DNA from 4 places in the Streptomyces sp. NPDC039424 genome. Region 4 is predicted to be linked to each of the others. Evidence: riboswitches for the same ligand, from Rfam matches in the RefSeq annotation. Region 4 holds a riboswitch; each other region holds the start of a gene.
What was found. Region 4 has a riboswitch for cyclic di-AMP ahead of ACZ7L0_RS34145 (transglycosylase SLT domain-containing protein). Riboswitches for the same ligand answer to the same signal wherever they lie in the genome.
Positions count from the first base shown of each region.

Region 1: linked by a shared signal. The riboswitch ahead of ACZ7L0_RS25595 (C40 family peptidase) and the one ahead of ACZ7L0_RS34145 (transglycosylase SLT domain-containing protein) in region 4 are both predicted to bind cyclic di-AMP.
Region 2: linked by a shared signal. The riboswitch ahead of ACZ7L0_RS14335 (M23 family metallopeptidase) and the one ahead of ACZ7L0_RS34145 (transglycosylase SLT domain-containing protein) in region 4 are both predicted to bind cyclic di-AMP.
Region 3: linked by a shared signal. The riboswitch ahead of ACZ7L0_RS01165 (M23 family metallopeptidase) and the one ahead of ACZ7L0_RS34145 (transglycosylase SLT domain-containing protein) in region 4 are both predicted to bind cyclic di-AMP.

Region 1 covers NZ_JBVKAI010000011.1:13,725-17,903, forward strand. Annotated here, with positions in the region: gene ACZ7L0_RS25590 (PP2C family protein-serine/threonine phosphatase) at 120-1,349, shown strand; cyclic di-AMP (ydaO/yuaA leader) riboswitch at 1,532-1,706, shown strand; gene ACZ7L0_RS25595 (C40 family peptidase) at 1,715-3,313, shown strand; gene ACZ7L0_RS25600 (NAD-dependent epimerase/dehydratase family protein) at 3,289-4,179, opposite strand, start outside.
Region 2 covers NZ_JBVKAI010000005.1:20,137-24,315, forward strand. Annotated here, with positions in the region: gene ACZ7L0_RS14330 (aldo/keto reductase) at 1-939, opposite strand, end outside; gene ACZ7L0_RS14335 (M23 family metallopeptidase) at 1,048-2,079, opposite strand; cyclic di-AMP (ydaO/yuaA leader) riboswitch at 2,091-2,259, opposite strand; tRNA gene ACZ7L0_RS14340 (tRNA-Met) at 2,496-2,569, opposite strand; gene ACZ7L0_RS14345 (dihydrofolate reductase family protein) at 2,662-3,792, opposite strand; gene ACZ7L0_RS14350 (MarR family winged helix-turn-helix transcriptional regulator) at 3,923-4,179, shown strand, end outside.
Region 3 covers NZ_JBVKAI010000001.1:233,100-237,278, forward strand. Annotated here, with positions in the region: gene ACZ7L0_RS01155 (TetR/AcrR family transcriptional regulator) at 1-153, shown strand, start outside; gene ACZ7L0_RS01160 (SGNH/GDSL hydrolase family protein) at 269-1,054, opposite strand; gene ACZ7L0_RS01165 (M23 family metallopeptidase) at 1,307-2,242, opposite strand; cyclic di-AMP (ydaO/yuaA leader) riboswitch at 2,247-2,405, opposite strand; gene ACZ7L0_RS01170 (alpha-galactosidase) at 2,713-4,179, opposite strand, start outside.
Region 4 covers NZ_JBVKAI010000019.1:8,005-12,183, forward strand. Annotated here, with positions in the region: gene ACZ7L0_RS34135 (LolA family protein) at 1-43, opposite strand, end outside; gene ACZ7L0_RS34140 (polyprenyl synthetase family protein) at 282-1,292, opposite strand; cyclic di-AMP (ydaO/yuaA leader) riboswitch at 1,816-1,988, shown strand; gene ACZ7L0_RS34145 (transglycosylase SLT domain-containing protein) at 1,992-2,480, shown strand; gene ACZ7L0_RS34150 (HAD family hydrolase) at 2,510-3,316, opposite strand; gene ACZ7L0_RS34155 (NAD(P)-binding domain-containing protein) at 3,511-4,179, opposite strand, start outside.

The DNA of each region.
Region 1 (4,179 bases), on a different contig from region 4:
CGGTCCCCGGAGGTCATGGAATTCGTTGCCCGCGTCCACCATCACCGCCTCTCCCCCCGCTCACGTGCCGGTTTCATGGGAAACTGAGCCCATACCGGCGGTCGGACTGGGCGGCAGGCATGGCGGACACGGAGATCGACTACGCGGCGGCGTTCGAGGCGCTGCCGGGTATGGTCGCCCTGCTGACGCCGGACCTGGTGTACGCGGACGCCAACGAGGAATTCCTCCGGATGGCCGGGCGCAGGCGCGCGGAGGTCGTGGGCCGTTACCTGTTCGACGTGTTCCCGGACAACCCCAACGAGCCCGCCGCGACCGGTATGCGGAACCTGGCGGCCTCCCTGCGCCGGGTACTGGCCACCGGCGAGCGGGACACGATGGCCCTCCAGCGGTACGACGTCGAGCTCACCGACCGGCCCGGACACTGGGAGGAGCGCTACTGGAGCCCCGTCAACGCGCCGGTGTTCGGCCCGGACGGGACGGTGGTGCTGCTGGTGCACCGGGTCGAGGAGGTCACCGAACTCATCCGGGCTCGCAACCGCGGCGACAGCGACCGGACCCGGGTGCTCGAGGCCGAGCTGTACCGGCGGGCCCGGGAACTGCAGGAGCTGAACGAACGGCTGCGCCGGGCCCAGGCCCGGGACCGGGAGGTGGCGCTCGCCCTCCAGGAGGCGATGCTCCCCGACCGCCGGCAGGTGGGGCGCCGCCGGGCCGCCGTGCGGTACCAGCCCGCGGTGAGCGCGCTGAACGTGTGCGGCGACTGGTACGACCTGGTCGACCGGGTCGGCGGTGACTGCATCGGCCTGTCGGTCGGCGACGTGGTCGGGCACGGTCTGCGGGCCGCCTGTGTGATGGGTCAGCTGCGCAGCGCGCTCAGCGCCGCCTGCCGGGTCGCCGAGGGGCCCGCGCAGGCCCTGAACGCCCTGGGGGAGTACGCCCATGTGGTCGACGGGGCGGAGTCGGCCACGGCCGTGGCGGCCTTCATCGACTTCGACCGGCGCAACCTGTCGTACAGCAGCGCGGGGCATCCGCCGCCCGTGCTGCTCCATGCCGACGGGAGCGTGGAGTTCCTCGACCGCGCCACCGATCCCCCGCTGGACGCGCGGCCGGACCCCCGGCCCCGGCCCGAGGCGCACACCGCCTTCGACCACGGGGCCACCCTCGTCCTGTACACCGACGGCCTGATCGAGCGGCGGCACGAGGACATCGACGCCGGGCTGGCCCACCTCGCCGACGTCCTCGTACGGCACCGGGACGCCGACCCGGAGGATCTCGCCGACGCCGTCCTGCGGGAGTTGCTGCCGCGGGAGGGTGCGACCGACGACACCGCGCTGGTCATCATGCGGCTGTGAGGCGGGAGTTCGTGCCGTCTTTACCCCCTCGTGCACCCTCTTCACCAGATGATCATGACCATCAAGATGAATATCACAATTACGTATCGGACATTCCGCGCTTCAACCTTCACACCAGCCACACATGTTCGTTAGGTTTACGCCCAGGCCGCACGGCTCCCCCCGGCGAACCCCGCCGGGCCGCGTGGCCTCCGCCGAGTCCGGTCCTTCCAGCGTGGCAGCCGGAGCCGGGGACCCACCGAAACTTGGGGTGAATCGGCCCAACCGCCCGACAGGGCAAGGGCCGTAGGGCATGCCTTCCACCATCGACCGCCCGAACCCGACAGCTAACCCGGTAGGCGGAGCACGGAAGGAGTACGTCCCCCATGGCGCGCGAAAGCCGCGACGAGGTTCGGCAGCGAATCGACACCCTCTACGACCAGGCCGAGAACGCCACCGGGAACTACAACGCGACCCGTGCGATGACCTCGGGGAATCGCACCCGCCCCTTCTCCGCGCTCAACGGGACGGGAGGGCGCTCCGGTTCCGGCCTCGACGGTGTCCCCCGGCAGTGGTTCGACGGCGCGCGCGCCAAGCTGGGGCCGACCGTGCCCGCCGCGCTGCCGGCCGACCGGGCGCCGAAACGCCCGGCGCCGGGCCGCTCCGCGGAGCGGCCGGCGGCCGGTCTGCTCGGCCGTGAGCCGCTTCCGGAGCTGACCGCCGGGCCGGCGGCCGGCCGGGCCGTCGCGGAGCTCACCGCCCGGCCCGTCGCCGCGCTGCCCGCCGCGTCGGAGGCACGGCGCGAGCTGGAGCCGCCCAAGGCCCTCCCGGGCCCCGCCACCGAGCGGGAGCCTTCCAGCCCGGCGACCGCCAAGAGCCGCAACCAGCGGAAGCTGGCCGAGGCCCGCGAGCTGCTGTCCCGGCGCACCGCCCAGCCGGCCTCGCAGCCCCTGGCCCTCGAACCACCGCGACCGGCCGAGACCGCCTGGCGCGCCGCGGGAGCCCTCACCTCCGGCCCCCTGACGGGCACCGGCTCCTTCCCCACCGCCACGGCCCCCCTGACCGACACCGGCACGTTCGCCGTTCCCAACCCGCTGACGAACACCGGGACCTTCGCGGTCCCCAACCCCGTCGCCAACACCGGGACCTTCGCAGTCCCCGACCCGGTCACCGACACCGGATCCTTCGCAGTCCCCAACCCGGTCACCGACACCGGATCCTTCGCAGTCCCCAACCCCGTCGCCAACACCGGGACCTTCGCGGTCCCCAACCCGCTGACCAACACTGGGACCTTCGCCGTCCCCAACCCCCTGACGGACACCGGGTCGTTCGCCGCCGCGGCCCCCCTGACCGACACGGGCTCCTTCCCCGCCGCGGCCCCCCTGACCGGTACCGGGACCTTCGCCGTCCCCGAGCCGCTCACGAGCTCCGGATCCTTCGCGGTCCCCAACCCGCTCACGGACACCGGGTCCTTCGCCGCCGCGGCCCCCTTGACCGAGACCGGATCCTTCGCCGCCCCCAACCCGCTCACGAACACCGGGACCTTCCCCGCCGCCCCCCTGACCGACACCGGATCATTGGCCGCTCCCGCCCCTGTCATCGCCCCCGCCCCCCAGTCCCCGTACGACGGCAAGGCAGCGAAGGCGATCGCCTTCGCCCGGGCGCAGATCGGGCGGCCCTGTGTCTGGGGTGCGACCGGACCGGAGTCGTACGACTGCTCCAGTCTGATCCAGGCCGCCTGGCGCGTCGCGGGCGTGACGCTGCCCCGGTCCGCGCAGCAGCAGGCGGACGCGGGCATGCCGCTCGCGCTGAGCGACGCGCAGGCCGGAGATCTCGTGTTCTTCTTCGACGACGACAGGCACGTCGGCCTCTACGTCGGCAACGGCATGATGATCCACGCACCGGGCCCGGGCGCGTACATCCGCGAGGAGTCGGTGTACGGCGCCGGGGAGTCGGCGATTCACCGGGTCGTACGGCCGGCGTGAGGCCGGCCGCGCCGGCTCTCGTAGTGGTCCAGCAGGGTCTCCTCGACCGGGCGGTAGGTGAGGCCCAGTTCGCGCACGCTCCGGCTGTTGTCCACGCGGAATCGGATGCCGAGGTGTTTGCGGATGTAGTCCTGGGTGAGGCCGAAGGCCGGACCCAGGACGCGCACCGGCCAGTGCGGGAGCGCGGTGCGGGGCAGTCGCAGGTCGCGCGGATGGCGGGCGCGGATGATGCGGGACATCTCGTGGAAGGACGTCATCGTCTCGGCCGCGACGATGTAGCGGCCCCTGGCCGCCGGGTTCTCCGCCGCCAGGATGTGCGCGTCGGCCACGTCCCGTACGTCCGCCGTAGTGAAGCTGAAGTCCGGTGCGCCGTAGCAGAAGTAGCCCTTGAACAGCTCGTCGAGCAGGAACAGGCTGCCGGACTCGGACGCGGGAGTGAACGAGGGGCCCAGGACCAGGCCGGGGTTGACGGACACCATCCGCCAGCGGTCCTGCGCCTTCTCGGCCTCCCAGGCGGTGCGCTCCGCCGCGGTCTTCGCGTAGTGGTAGGGGTTGTTCTCCACCGTGCTGGTGGTGTTGAAGTACCTCTCCGACAGCACCTGGCCGTCCATGGCGAGCACGTCGGCGTAGTCGCCGAAGACCGCGCCCACCGTGGAGGTGAACACCAGGGTGTGCACGCTGGGCGCGCGCTCCACCGCCGCCAGCACGTTGCGGGTGCCGAGCACGGCCGGTTCCACCACGTCCCGGCGGCCGTCCTTGATCTTCTCCGGCATGAGGAACGGCGACGCCACATGGAAGACGACCGCGCAGCCGCGCAGGGCCTCGTCGAAGGAGCCCTCGCGCAGCAGGTCCGCCTCGAACAGGGT
Region 2 (4,179 bases), on a different contig from region 4:
CGACGCCTCGGTGAGCCTCTTCAGCTCCTCCTGGGTGAGCTCCAGCTCCGCCACCCCGAGCAGGGCCGGCAGCTGGTCCACCGTGCGGGCCGAGGCGAGGGGGGCGGCGACCGTCGGCTGGGCGGCGAGCCAGGCGAGGGCCACGGTGGCGACCGGGACGGCGTGCGCGGCGGCGATCTCGTCCAGGGCGGCGAGGACCCGCCTGCCGCGCTCGGACTCCAGGTGCTTGGCGGCACCGGCCGCCCGGGTGCTGTCCACGGTCGTACCGGGGCGGTATTTGCCCGTGAGGAAGCCGGAGGCGAGGGAGAAGTAGGGGACGACCGCGAGGCCGGCGCGGGTGGCGACGTCGCGCAGGGGGCCCTCGTAGGTGTCGCGCGAGACGAGGTTGTAGTGCGGCTGGAGCGCCACGTACCGGGCGAAGCCCTCGCACTCGGAGAAGTCCAGGGACTCCTGGAGTCGCTCCGGCGTGATGTTGGAGGCGGCGATGTGCCGGACCTTGCCCGCCCGGACCAGCCCGTCGAGCGCCCCGATGATCTCCTCGACGGGGACTTCGGTCTTGTCGAAGTGGGTGTAGTACAGGTCGATGTGATCGGTGCCGAGGCGGCGCAGGGAGGCGTCGGCCGCGGCCCTGATGTTGTCGGCGGTCAGACCCGGGTACTTGGGGTGCTGGCTGACCTTGGTGGCGATGACGACGTCGGAGCGGTTGCCGCGGGCCTTCACCCAGTTGCCGATGATGGTCTCGGACTCGCCGCCCTCGTTGCCCTCGACCCACGCCGAGTAGGAGTCGGCGGTGTCGAGGAAGTTGCCGCCGGCCGCCGCGTAGGCGTCGAGGACGGCGAAGGACTGCGCCTGGTCGGCGGTCCAGCCGAAGACGTTGCCGCCGAGGGAGAGCGGGAAGACCTGGAGGTCGGAGGAGCCGAGTTTGCGGGGAGAAGTCATGCCTTGATTCAACGACCGAACCGGTGGCAGGCATTCCGCATACGGGGAAACCGGCAGCCCTGACGTCGGGGGGTTGTCGTCAAGGCCGCCAGGGACCGGAGGTGGGGGTCAGGGGGTGAGGCCCTTGCCGCGCAGCCACGCCATCGGGTCGATGCCGGTGGGCTGGCCGCCGGGGTGGACCTCGAGGTGGAGGTGCGGGCCGGTGACGTTGCCGGTGGCGCCGACGCGGCCGATGACCTCACCGGTGCCGACCTTCTGACCGGCCTTGACGTTGATCGAGGACTGGTGGCAGAACCACAGCTCGGTGCCGTCGTCGAGGGTGAGGATCGTGCGGTAGCCGTAGGAACCGGCCCAGCCCGCCTCGGTGATCGTGCCGCTGTGGACGGCCTTGATCAGCGTGCCGGTCGGCGCGGCGAAGTCGAGGCCGGTGTGGTACCCGGAGGACCACATGGCGCCGGCCTGGCCGAAGGTCGAGGTGATCGTGTACGAGGAGGTCGGCAGCGTGTACTGCTTGGCCAGCTTGGCGAGGCGGTCGGCCTCGGCCTGCTTCTCGGCGGCGTCCTCCGCCTTCTCCTTGGCGGCGGCGGCCTTGGCGGCGGCCTCCTTCTCCGCCTTGGCGGCCGCCTCGGCGGACTGCTTCTCGGCGGCGGCCATGGCGCGGGCGGTGGCCTTGCCGGCGACCTGGCTCTGCTGCAGCTCGGCCTGGGCCATGATCCGGCTGCGCAGTGCCTCGCCGGCGTCGGTGGTGCCCTCGTCGGTGCCGGCGGAGGCCACGCCGACGTGGGTCAGGGTGGCCGCCTCGGCCTTGGCGCCGCCGGCGTCGTCGCTCAGCAGGGAGCTGACGGACGCCATGTCGGGCAGGGAGATGGAGACCGGCGGCTTGCCGGTGTTGGCGCTGGCCATACCGCCCGCGCCGACGGCGGCTATGACACCGACGCCGAGGACGGTGGAGCTGCGGGCGAGTCCGCCGCCGCGCTGCTTGCTGACGCGGTGCCGGCCGCGTACCGGGGGGAGGGACTCCTCGGTGGGGTTCCACTCCTCCCAGGGGCCCTCGTCGGTGCGGTACTCGCCGTAGCCGAAGGTCTCGGTGCGCTGGCTCGGCACGAACGGGGCGGTGGGGGCAGGCCGGTTTGACGCCACGCGGGCGTGCTCCTTTCCTTCCGTATCGCCTACCGGGTTAGCTGACGGGTTCGGAGCGGGAAGGTCTCCTACGCGCGTATATCTCTCGTGGACTCAACGTGAGTTCACGATGGTGTACGCGTGATTCACCCCAAGGTGGTGGTTCCCCGGTTCCCTCGCGGGATTCGGCAGTGCGCACGGAGCCGTCTCGGGTGACGGCTGGGACGACCGCGCTGCGTTATCGAACGTTAATAGACCTACCTGTCAGTTTCCAAGCTGTTCCACTTGATCATTAACGTTTTCACAGGGGACCTTACCGGCCATCACCGGTGAAAACCGGGCGAGTTGACTGCTTCGCGCGCCAGGGGGCGGAGGCCGCCGGGGGAAAACACTCAGGGCCGGGATCCATGTACTGGATCCCGGCCCTGAGCCTTCAGTAGCGGGGACAGGATTTGAACCTGCGACCTCTGGGTTATGAGCCCAGCGAGCTACCGAGCTGCTCCACCCCGCGTCGTTGTGACTCCAGTGTACGCCATGCGCAGGACAGCTCGTACACGGGTTTTCGACCTGCGGTTTTCCGCCCGTGCCCGCACGTGCTCGCGGTCAGCTCGGCAGGTGCCGGTTCGGCTCCTTCGCCGCGGCCTCGTACTCCGGCAGGACGACCACGTCCACGCCGCCGGCCGCCAGCAGCCCGCTCCCGTCGGCCCCGGCGACGAACGTGTCCGGCTCCCGCCATGCCGTGACCACTCTGCGTACTCCCGCGTCGAGGATCAGCCGGGCGCACGGCGCGGGCCGGGAGGTCCGGCGGGCGCACGGTTCGAGGCTGCTGTACACCGTGGCGTCGGCCAGCCGGGGGTCGCCGGCCGGGATCTTGGCCAGCGCCGCCTCCTCCGCGTGGACCACGGGATCGCCCCCCTCCCGCGAGTGACCGCGCGCGAGCTCCGTCCCGTCGGCGGCCACCACCACCGCCCCCACGCTGAACGCCGTCTCGGAGGGCGGGCACAGCGCCGCCAGCTCGCAGGCGATCCGCAGCCAGTGGCGGTCGGCAGCGGCGGCCGCGGCGCCGGTGCCGGGCGCGGTGGGCTCGTAGCGCATCAGGACGACGTCCTCGATGCGCCGCGCCTCCAGCAGCCGCAGCCGTCCGGCCTGGTAGCCCCCGGGCCCGAAGAGGCGGGGCGCGGCCGGGTCGCCGACGAGCAGGGGGGCCAGGACCAGGTGCAGCTCGTCGGCCAGGCCCTGCCGCAGCAGCTGCGTGTGGATGGTTCCGCCGCCCTCGACCATCAGGCGCCGCACCCCGCGCACCGCGTACAGATGATCGAGTACGGCCGGCCAGTCGAGGTCGGCGCCCAGCGGGACGACGTCGGTCGCGAGGCGCCGTGCGCGGGCCCGCTCGGCGCCCTCGTCGGTCGTGTAGAGGACCTTCTCGCCGCCCGTGTGCCAGAAGTTCGCGTCCGGGTCCAGGTCGCCGGAGCCGCTGACGGTGACCTTGAGGGGGTACTCGGCCTGCCCTGCGGCGAGCCTGGCCGCCCGCCGCTCGGGCGAGTTGACCAGCAGCCGCGGATTGTCGGCGCGGATGGTGCCGGCGCCGACCAGGATCGCGTCCACGGACGCCCGTACCTCGTCGACCCGGTCGAAGTCGGCCGGGCTGGAGAGCAGCAGCCGGTCGGGGCCGGTGTCGTCGAGGTAGCCGTCGAGGGAGACGGCGGCGGACAGCAGGACGTACGGACGGGGCATCGACGCACTCTCTTCCGAGGACGGACGAAGGCGGGCAGAAGGCGGGCGGAAGGTGGACAGAAAGCCGCCAGGTGGCAGGCCGACGGACATGGCTCTTGGTTCAAGTTTGAAACAAACCTACACTGGCCGCATGACGACCCGCTGGCTCACCCCCGAGGAGCAGCGCGCCTGGCGCGCGTACGTGGCCGCGACGCATCTCCTGGAGGACGCGCTGGACCGGCAGCTCCAGCAGGACGCGGGCATGCCGCATCTTTACTACTCCATCCTGGCCACCCTGTCCGAGACACCGGAACACCGCCTGCGTATGACCGAACTCGCCGAGGCACTGAAGATCACCCGCAGCCGCCTGACCTACGCGGTGACCCGGCTGGAGAAGGACGGGCTGGT
Region 3 (4,179 bases), on a different contig from region 4:
ACGGCCCTGCGCCTGACGGCCCTCCTCGACGGTCTCGCCGTCCAACTGACCTCGTACGCGGGCGCGGTGCCCCGCTCCCGGGCCCAGCGCTGGGTGGACGAGGCACTGGCCCGCGAACTGGGCCTGGACCGCGAGGCAGTGGCGGAGGACTGAGGTGAGCGGGTGACCGGGTGCGGCCCACGTTGGGCCGGTCACGTCCGGCCGAGTGCGTTCCCCGCCCCCCGTCGGCGGGGAACGCACAGACGCCGGACCCCCGGAGGGGACCCGCTCAGGCCACCACTCCGATCCGCATCCTGATGTCGTCCGGGGACAGTGCCCCCTTGGCCGTCACATGGTCACCGGAGGACTCGCCGCGCAGACGGCGGCCGATCCACGGGACCAGGTACTCGCGGGCCCAGTGGACGTCGTCGCGGCGGACGTCGAGCGTGCCGCGGGGCGGGAGCGGGGGCCAGGGCTGCTCCGGGTCGGCCGGGACCTCCAGTCCGAGGACCTGGCCGGCGCGCAGGGCCACGCGCGTGTGTCCGTCGGGCGAGAGATGGAGCCGGTCGTGGTCCCAGGCGCGCCGGTCCTGGATCGTCTTGAGGGACCACAGGTCGAGCACGGGACAGCCGTACCGGTCGGCGATGGCCCGGACGTGCCCGTTGTACGTGGCGATCTTGCCGCGCAGATGCTTGAGCACGGGCACACCGCGGGTGTCGAAGCCGGTCGTCACCAGGACCGTACCGGCGACGGAGACGAGCCGCGCCACCGACCGCTCGAAGCGCTCGGCCACCTCGTCGGGGTCGGTGCCGGGCCGGATGATGTCGTTGCCGCCCGCGCAGAAGGACACCAGGTCCGGGGCGAGTTCGACGGCCCGCGGGACCTGGTGCTCCACGATCTGGTCGAGCAGTTTGCCGCGCACCGCGAGGTTCGCGTACCGGAAGTCGCCCTCGGGCCGCCGGTCCGCGAGCAGTACCGCGAACCGGTCGGCCCAGCCGACGAACGCCCCGTCGGGGCCGGGGTCGCCCACGCCCTCGGTGAAGCTGTCCCCCACCGCCACGTACGACCCGATCACTGATCTGTTGTCATTCTTCGAATCGTCTGCCACGTCGGACCATGATTCACCTTCCGATGTGACCTACGCGACCGTAATACGGGGTTGACGGTCGGTGAGATAAGCCACTGCCCCAATAAGCGTCATCCGGGAATACGCCACACCCGGAAGCCGGTGATCCGGAAATGGCTCCCACGGTCCGACGGTCGGCACACCGAAGGCCGGACCCGGGGATCAGGGGTCCGGCCTTCGGTGGCCTTGATGGCCCGCCTGTCAGGCGACGGCGACGCCGTGCGAGCGCAGGTAGGCGACCGGGTCCACGTCGGAGCCGTAGTTCGGCGTGGTGCGGATCTCGAAGTGCAGGTGCGGGCCGGTCACGTTGCCGGTCGCGCCGGAGAGGCCGACCTGCTGGCCCGCGGAGACGGTCTGCCCGGCCGAGACGGAGAGCGCGGAGAGGTGGCCGTACTGGGCGTAGTAGCCGTCGGCGAGCTTGATCACGACCTGGTTGCCGTAGGCGCCGCCCCAGCCCGCGGAGACGACCGTGCCCGCGCCCACGGCCTTGAGCGGGGTGCCGGTCGGGACCACGAAGTCGACGCCCGTGTGGTAGCCGCTGGACCACATGCTGCCCGCCACGTGGTAGCCGGTGCCGACGGCGGCGCTCGCCACGGGGAGGGTGAAGCCGGTGGCGGCGCCGGACGACGACCGGGACCGGGTCTGCGACGCCGACTGCGAGTCGGACTTCACCGACGGCTTCGACGAGGGCTTGGACGGCGACTTGGCCCGCGAGGCGGTCGAAGAGCCGGTGGAAGCGGAGGACTCGGTGCTCGTCGGCGCGGCCTTCTTGCCGAGGCTCAGCTTCAGGCCGGGGTGGATCAGTGAGGGGTCGCTGCCGACGGCCTCGCGGTTGTCCTCGTAGAGCCGGTGCCAGCCGCCGCTGACGTGCTGCTCGTCGGCGATCCTGGAGAGGTAGTCGCCGGCCTTCACCGTGTAGGTGCGCACTTCCGACTGCGCGGTGGAGGTCTTCTTCTCGGCCACCGGCACGGCCTGGACGGCCTTTTCGGGAGCCGAGTCCTTGGCGGGGGTGGCGGCATGGGCGCCGGTGGCACCCATGAGGGGCAGGGCCAGCGCGGCGCCGCCGGTTCCGGCCACGGCGATCGAGCGGGTGAAACGCCGGTTCTTGGGACGGCGGTGCTTACCCTTCGCGGGCATGACGGGTTCCTCTCCGGCGCCTGCGAGGTGAGCTGTCGGGTTCGGGCTGGAGATGCCCGGCCGCGCGGTGCGCGGCTTCACCCCTAGCCTGTTCCGGAGACCGGAACAGGCAGTCGTGCCTGGTGGGTCCCCCGCTCCTGCCGGGCACGGGTGAGTGTGTGCGGGTTCCGGGCGGCGGCAGGATTCGGCGGTCCGTCCGGAGTGGTGGCGAACGTAAGCGAGCAGGACACACAGGGACAAGCGGATGGTTCCCTCTGTCCGTGTTTCGCTTGATCCGTTATGGGAATTCCCGGTCACCCTCCGTGAATTCCCCCTGGCTTCGCGCCCTCAATTCCCAGGAAAACCCTGCGAATTACGTGGACATGACGCGCGACGCTCGGTCACCACTATGACGCTCCTCACCCACCCGTCCCCCATGTCCCGCTATTACATGGCGAGTTGTGATGAAGGGGCTAATTCAGGCAGAAGACTCAGATGCGACGCAGACGGACAACCGTCGCATCGAAGTCACCGCGCAGTCCGGTGCGCAGTCCGTGGTGCAGCAGGACGGCACCCCGGTGAACTTCGCCCGTTTCGCGGCATTCGTACGCTGCCGTGGGGTCGAGGCCGCTGAGCCTCAGCGCCGGGACCGGCTCGCCGTACCGCTGTGCCTGGAGCCAGGCGAGGACGACCGCCTCGTCCCCGAGGACGTACTGCAACGCGCTCAGCCCGCCCTCCGGGGGCCGCAGCCGGTAGAGCTCGCCGCGCTGCACGACCGGACGGATCTCCTTGTAGAGCTCCACCCACTCCCGGGCCTCGGTGAGCTCCTCCTCGGTCCACTCGGAGAGGTCGCCGCCGACGCCGAGGACTCCGGCCATGGCGCTGACGAAGCGGAAGCGCAGGGTGCTGACCCGGCCGTTGAGCTGGGTGTTCGGACTGTCGGTGACCCAGGCGGCCATGGTCCGCGCGGGGTGGATCTGGCTGAAGCCGTGCTGGATGGCGAGCCGGTCCAGCGGGTCGGTGTTGTCGGAGGTCCACACCTGGTCCGTACGGCTCATCACGCCGAGGTCGATCCGGCCGCCGCCGCCCGAGCAGGACTCGAAGGCCACGCCCGGGTGGGCCGCCCGCAGCCGGTCGAGCAGCGCGTACAGGGCGTGGACGTGGTCCACCCACAGCCGCTGCGGGTACGGCTCGCCGGGCCAGCCCGCGTCGGTGAAGCAGCGGTTGAAGTCCCACTTCACGTAGTCGACCGGGGCGTTGGACAGGAGACCGTCGAGTTGCCGCCAGAGGTACTCCTGGACGTCCTCACGGGCCAGGTTGAGGACGAGCTGATTGCGGAATTCCGTCCGCTTTCGTCCCGGTTGGAACTGCACCCAGTCGGGGTGGGCGCGGTACAGCTCACTGTCGGGGTTGACCATCTCGGGCTCGACCCAGATGCCGAACTGCATGCCGAGGGCGTGCACGTAGTCCGCGAGCGGCTTGAGGCCGCCCGGGAAGCGCTCGGGGTTGGGCGTCCAGTCGCCGAGTCCGGCCCGGTCGCTGGTGCGGGCGCCGAACCAGCCGTCGTCGACCACGAAGAGCTCCACGCCGATCGCGGCGGCGCGCCGGGCGAGGGTGGCCTGCTGGTCCTCGGAGATGTCGAAGTTGGTGGCCTCCCAGGAGTTGAACAGCACGGGCCGGTCCCGGTCCGCGTCCGGGATGACGTACGCCCGCTGGTAGGCGTGCCAGGTGCGGCTGGCGCCGCCGAAGCCGCCGTCGCTCCACAGGCCCGCGAAGACGGGCGTGGTGTACGACTCCCCGGGCGCCAGCGCCAGCAGGCCGGAGTCGTCGTAGCCCGCGCCCCCGGTGATCTGCACGCGCGCGTCGGGGAGTTGGGCGACCGCGATCCGCCAGGACCCCGACCAGCCCAGGGCGCAGCCGTAGACCTCCCCGCGCTCCTCGGTGGCGTCGGTGTCGAG
Region 4 (4,179 bases):
CCTCCGCGGCGTGCGTGCTCTCGTCGGATTCGTACGGTGCCATGTGTGCCTTACCTCCGTCGTCGGCGGCGGCTGTCCTCACACTCGTCCCACCCTTGTGCCGCCATTCTCACCCGAATCGGTGAGGAGTGGTGATTTCCGTGGTTTCCATCTGACCAAATCGGCCGTGAGGAATCGTCAGACCCGGGAGCCAACTCCACGTACGCCTGCGGTATGACACGGAGGGGCGGAAGCTCCACCGACCCGTAGGGGACGGGGCGGGGGGACCGGCACGGGGGTGGCTAGCCCGCCCGGTGGACCACCGCGTCGCAGAGCTGGATGAGCGCGGCCTTGGCGTCGCACTCGCGCAGCGGGGCCAGCGCCGCCCGGGCGTCCTCCGCGTACCGCACGGTGTCGCGGCGAGCCTGCTCCAGCGCCGGGTGGGCGCGCAGGCCGGCCAGGGCCTCGGCGTGCCGGGCGTCGTCGGTGAGGTCGGAGTCGAGGAGGTCGCACAGGGCGATGTCCTCGGGCAGTCCCAGCCGTGCCGCCCGCTCCCTGAGGCGCAGCACGGGCAGGGTGGGGATGCCCTCGCGCAGGTCGGTCCCGGGGGTCTTGCCGGACTCGTGGGAGTCGGAGGCGATGTCCAGCACGTCGTCCGCGAGCTGGAAGGCGACGCCGAGCCGCTCGCCGTACTGGGTCAGCACGTCGACCACGGTCTCGTCGGCCCCGGACATCATCGCGCCGAAGCGGCAGGAGACCGCCACCAGCGAGCCGGTCTTGCCGCCGAGCACGTCCAGGTAGTGCTCGACCGGGTCCCGGCCGTCCTGCGGCCCGGCCGTCTCCAGGATCTGCCCGGTGACCAGCCGCTCGAACGCCACGGCCTGCACCCGTACGGCCTCGGGGCCGAGGTCGGCGAGGATCTGCGAGGCGCGGGCGAAGAGGAAGTCGCCGGTGAGGACGGCGACCGAGTTGCCCCAGCGGGTGTTCGCGCTCTCCACCCCGCGGCGCACGGCCGCCTCGTCCATGACGTCGTCGTGGTACAGCGTGGCGAGGTGGGTGAGCTCGACGACTACGGCCGAGGGCACGATCCCGGGCGCGTACGGGTCCCCGAACTGCGCCGCGAGCATCACGAGCAGCGGCCGGAACCGCTTCCCGCCCGCGCGTACGAGGTGCTGCGCGGCCTCGGTGATGAAGGGGACCTCACTCTTGGTGGCTTCGAGCAGGCCCTCCTCGACAGCCGCCAGTCCGGCCTGGACATCGGCTTCCAGAGCCTGGTCCCGCACGCTCAGCCCGAATGGCCCGACGACGGTCACGAGGGGTCTCCTGTCTGCTGGTGTCTGCTGGCGATTACGCGGTTTGTCGATAGGTCGCTGCCCTCACTCGAGTCAGCGTATCCGGTCAGCTTTCGATCACCGAGGGCGCCCACCGTTATGTTTTCGATCGGTCGATAAGGGTGGATATTTATCGACTTACCAGGAAGTACGACGCGACTGCGCCGCTTGGAGCAGCTCGACCCTCATCGACCCTCACCTGCACGCCCGATGCACTTACCCAATGCGGCGTCCCTCATGCCCTATTTGCCGCTATTGCTATTCCGTGAATTGGGTCACGTCACCGGTTCGGCGCATCCCACCGACCCGCCCGGTGTTCCACCTTTCACCACTGGCCAGTTGAGGCTTGGCAGACGCAAAGGATCAAGTGCCTCATACGCCCCAGAACAAGGTCAACTAGGACGAGGTATGCATCTGGCACTTGTTCCGGACATGTGCTCTCGCATACGTTCCGGTCCGCCGGGCGGAACGCCGAATCCTGCCGCCGCCCATCGCACCCACTCGACGAACTCATTCGCGTACGGCAGGAGCGGGGGAACCAGGTAAGTCGCCGGTCCGGACGGCATCCGTCGTCCCGGAACGGCTCGGGGTTAAGTCGTGTCGCCTTCGGGCGGCACGGCCGGGCACCTCCCAGCCCGCACCCGACAGCTCACCTCGCAGGCGACGGAGAGGAACTTCGCCATGTCTGCTGCCGCTCAGCACCGTGCCCCCTTCGCCCGCCTCGCTCGCAAGCTCGCCGCCGCCACCACCGGCGCCGCCGTGCTCGCCCTCCCGCTGATCGGCGCGACCAGCGCCTCCGCGGCCCCCACCACCGCCCCCACCGCGGCCACCGCCGGCGCGGTCACGTACTCGAACAACCTCGACGGCTGGATCCGCCAGTCCCTCGCGGTCATGGCCCAGAAGGGCATCCCGGGTACGTACTACGGCATCTACCGCAACGTGATCCGCGAGTCGTCGGGCAACCAGTACGCCATCAACCTCTGGGACTCCAACGCCGCCGCCGGCATCCCGTCCAAGGGCCTGCTGCAGGTCATCGACCCGACGTTCCGCGCCTACCACGTGGCCGGTACGTCGTGGAACATCTACGACCCGGTCGCGAACATCACGGCCGCCTGCAACTACGCCGCCCACCGCTACGGCTCGATCGACAACGTGTTCGGCGCGTACTGACCTGACCCGCAGGGCCCCTCAGGGCCCTGTCAGGGGAAGAGTCTTTCGAGGACGACGGCGATGCCGTCGTCCTCGTTCGATGTGGTGATCTCGTCGGCCACCGCCTTCAGTTCGGGGTGGGCGTTGGCCATCGCCACACCGTGGGCGGCCCAGTCGAACATCGGGATGTCGTTGGGCATGTCCCCGAAGGCGACGGCCCGTTCGGCGCTCAGCCCGAGATGCTCGGCGGCCAGCGCCAGCCCGGTCGCCTTGGTGACCCCGCACGGCTGGAGCTCGACGGTCCCGGGCCCCGACATGGTGACCGTCGCCAGCGACCCCACGACCGAACGGGCCGTGGCCGCCAACTCGTCGTCGGACAGGGCGTGATGGCGCAGCAGGACCTTGCTGATCGGCTCGCGCCACAGGTCGGCGCGCCGCTCGACCCGTACGGCGGGGAGCGTCGGGTGGGGCATCAGGTAGCCGGGCTCGATGAGCGTGAGCCCGTCCACACCGTCCTGGTCGACGGCCGCGTACACCTCCCCCACCTCGGCCTCGATCTTGCCGAGCGCGGTCTCCGCCAGCTCCCGGTCCAGGGTGATCGACCAGAGCAGGCGGTCGGCTCCGGCGTCGTACACCTGCGCGCCCTGGCCGCACACCGCGAGCCCCGTGCAACCGAGGTCGTCCAGCAGCGGCCGTACCCGGGGTGCCGGGCGCCCGGTCACCACGAGGTGCCGGGCCCCCGCTTCCCCGGCCCGCGCGAGGGCGGCGAGGGAGCGGTCGGAGAGGGTGTCGTCGCCGCGCAGGAGCGTTCCGTCGAGGTCGGTTGCGACGAGTGAATATGCGGGGGGTGCGGCCATGATCAGAGAATACGGACCCCGCGCCCCCACGACTCACCCCCGTTCTCAGCCCCAAGTGGTGCCCGCGGGCTCCTTGATGGTGGTGTGGGGGCGGTTGAACACGTTGGCGACCGAGACGGTGAGGACATCGAGCGGGCTGGTGGCTGGGGTGGCCCGGGCCTTCCTGGGTGTGGGCGGAGCCCGGGCAGGGTGGCTCAGTGGTGGGCCGCCGCCAGGTGTTTCGTCAGGCGGGGGGAGGCGAACCCGGTGCCGCAGACGAAGCGCATCACCGGGCCGTACGACGACGCCGCCGGAAGGCCGGTGAAGTACAGGCCGGGGATGGACGAGACGTATCCCGCGCCCAGGCGGGGCGTGCCCCGGCTGACGGCGAGCCGGGTGCGCAGTTCGTGGCCGAGGAAGTCCATGGCCGCGAGGTCCACGCGGTAGCCGGTGGCCGCGATCACATGGTCGGCGGGGAGCCGGATGGTGTGACCGGCGGGGGCGCGGACGGTGAGGACGGGGCTGCCGTCGCAGGCGTCCGCGCCGACCACCCGCTCGACCTCCGTCACCTCGACCTTGTCCTCGAAGCGGTCGCGCAGCCACCAGGCGCCGAGCGGGCCGAGGACGCGGCGGACCAGGTAGTGGCGGGTACGGGCCGGGAGGTAGCGGTAGGGGTGCGGGTAGTAGGTCAGCGCCCAGAGGGACCAGGCGCGGCCGAAGGGGGACTCGGGGCGCAGCCTCGGCTGGTGCCAGGGCGGGGCGCCGAAGGCGACCCGGCCGCGGCCCCGCGACACCACCCGCACCCGCGCGCCCGCCTCCGCCGCCAGGGCCGCCGTCTCCAGCGCGGACTGGCCGGCGCCGACGACGATCAGCTCCCTGCCGGA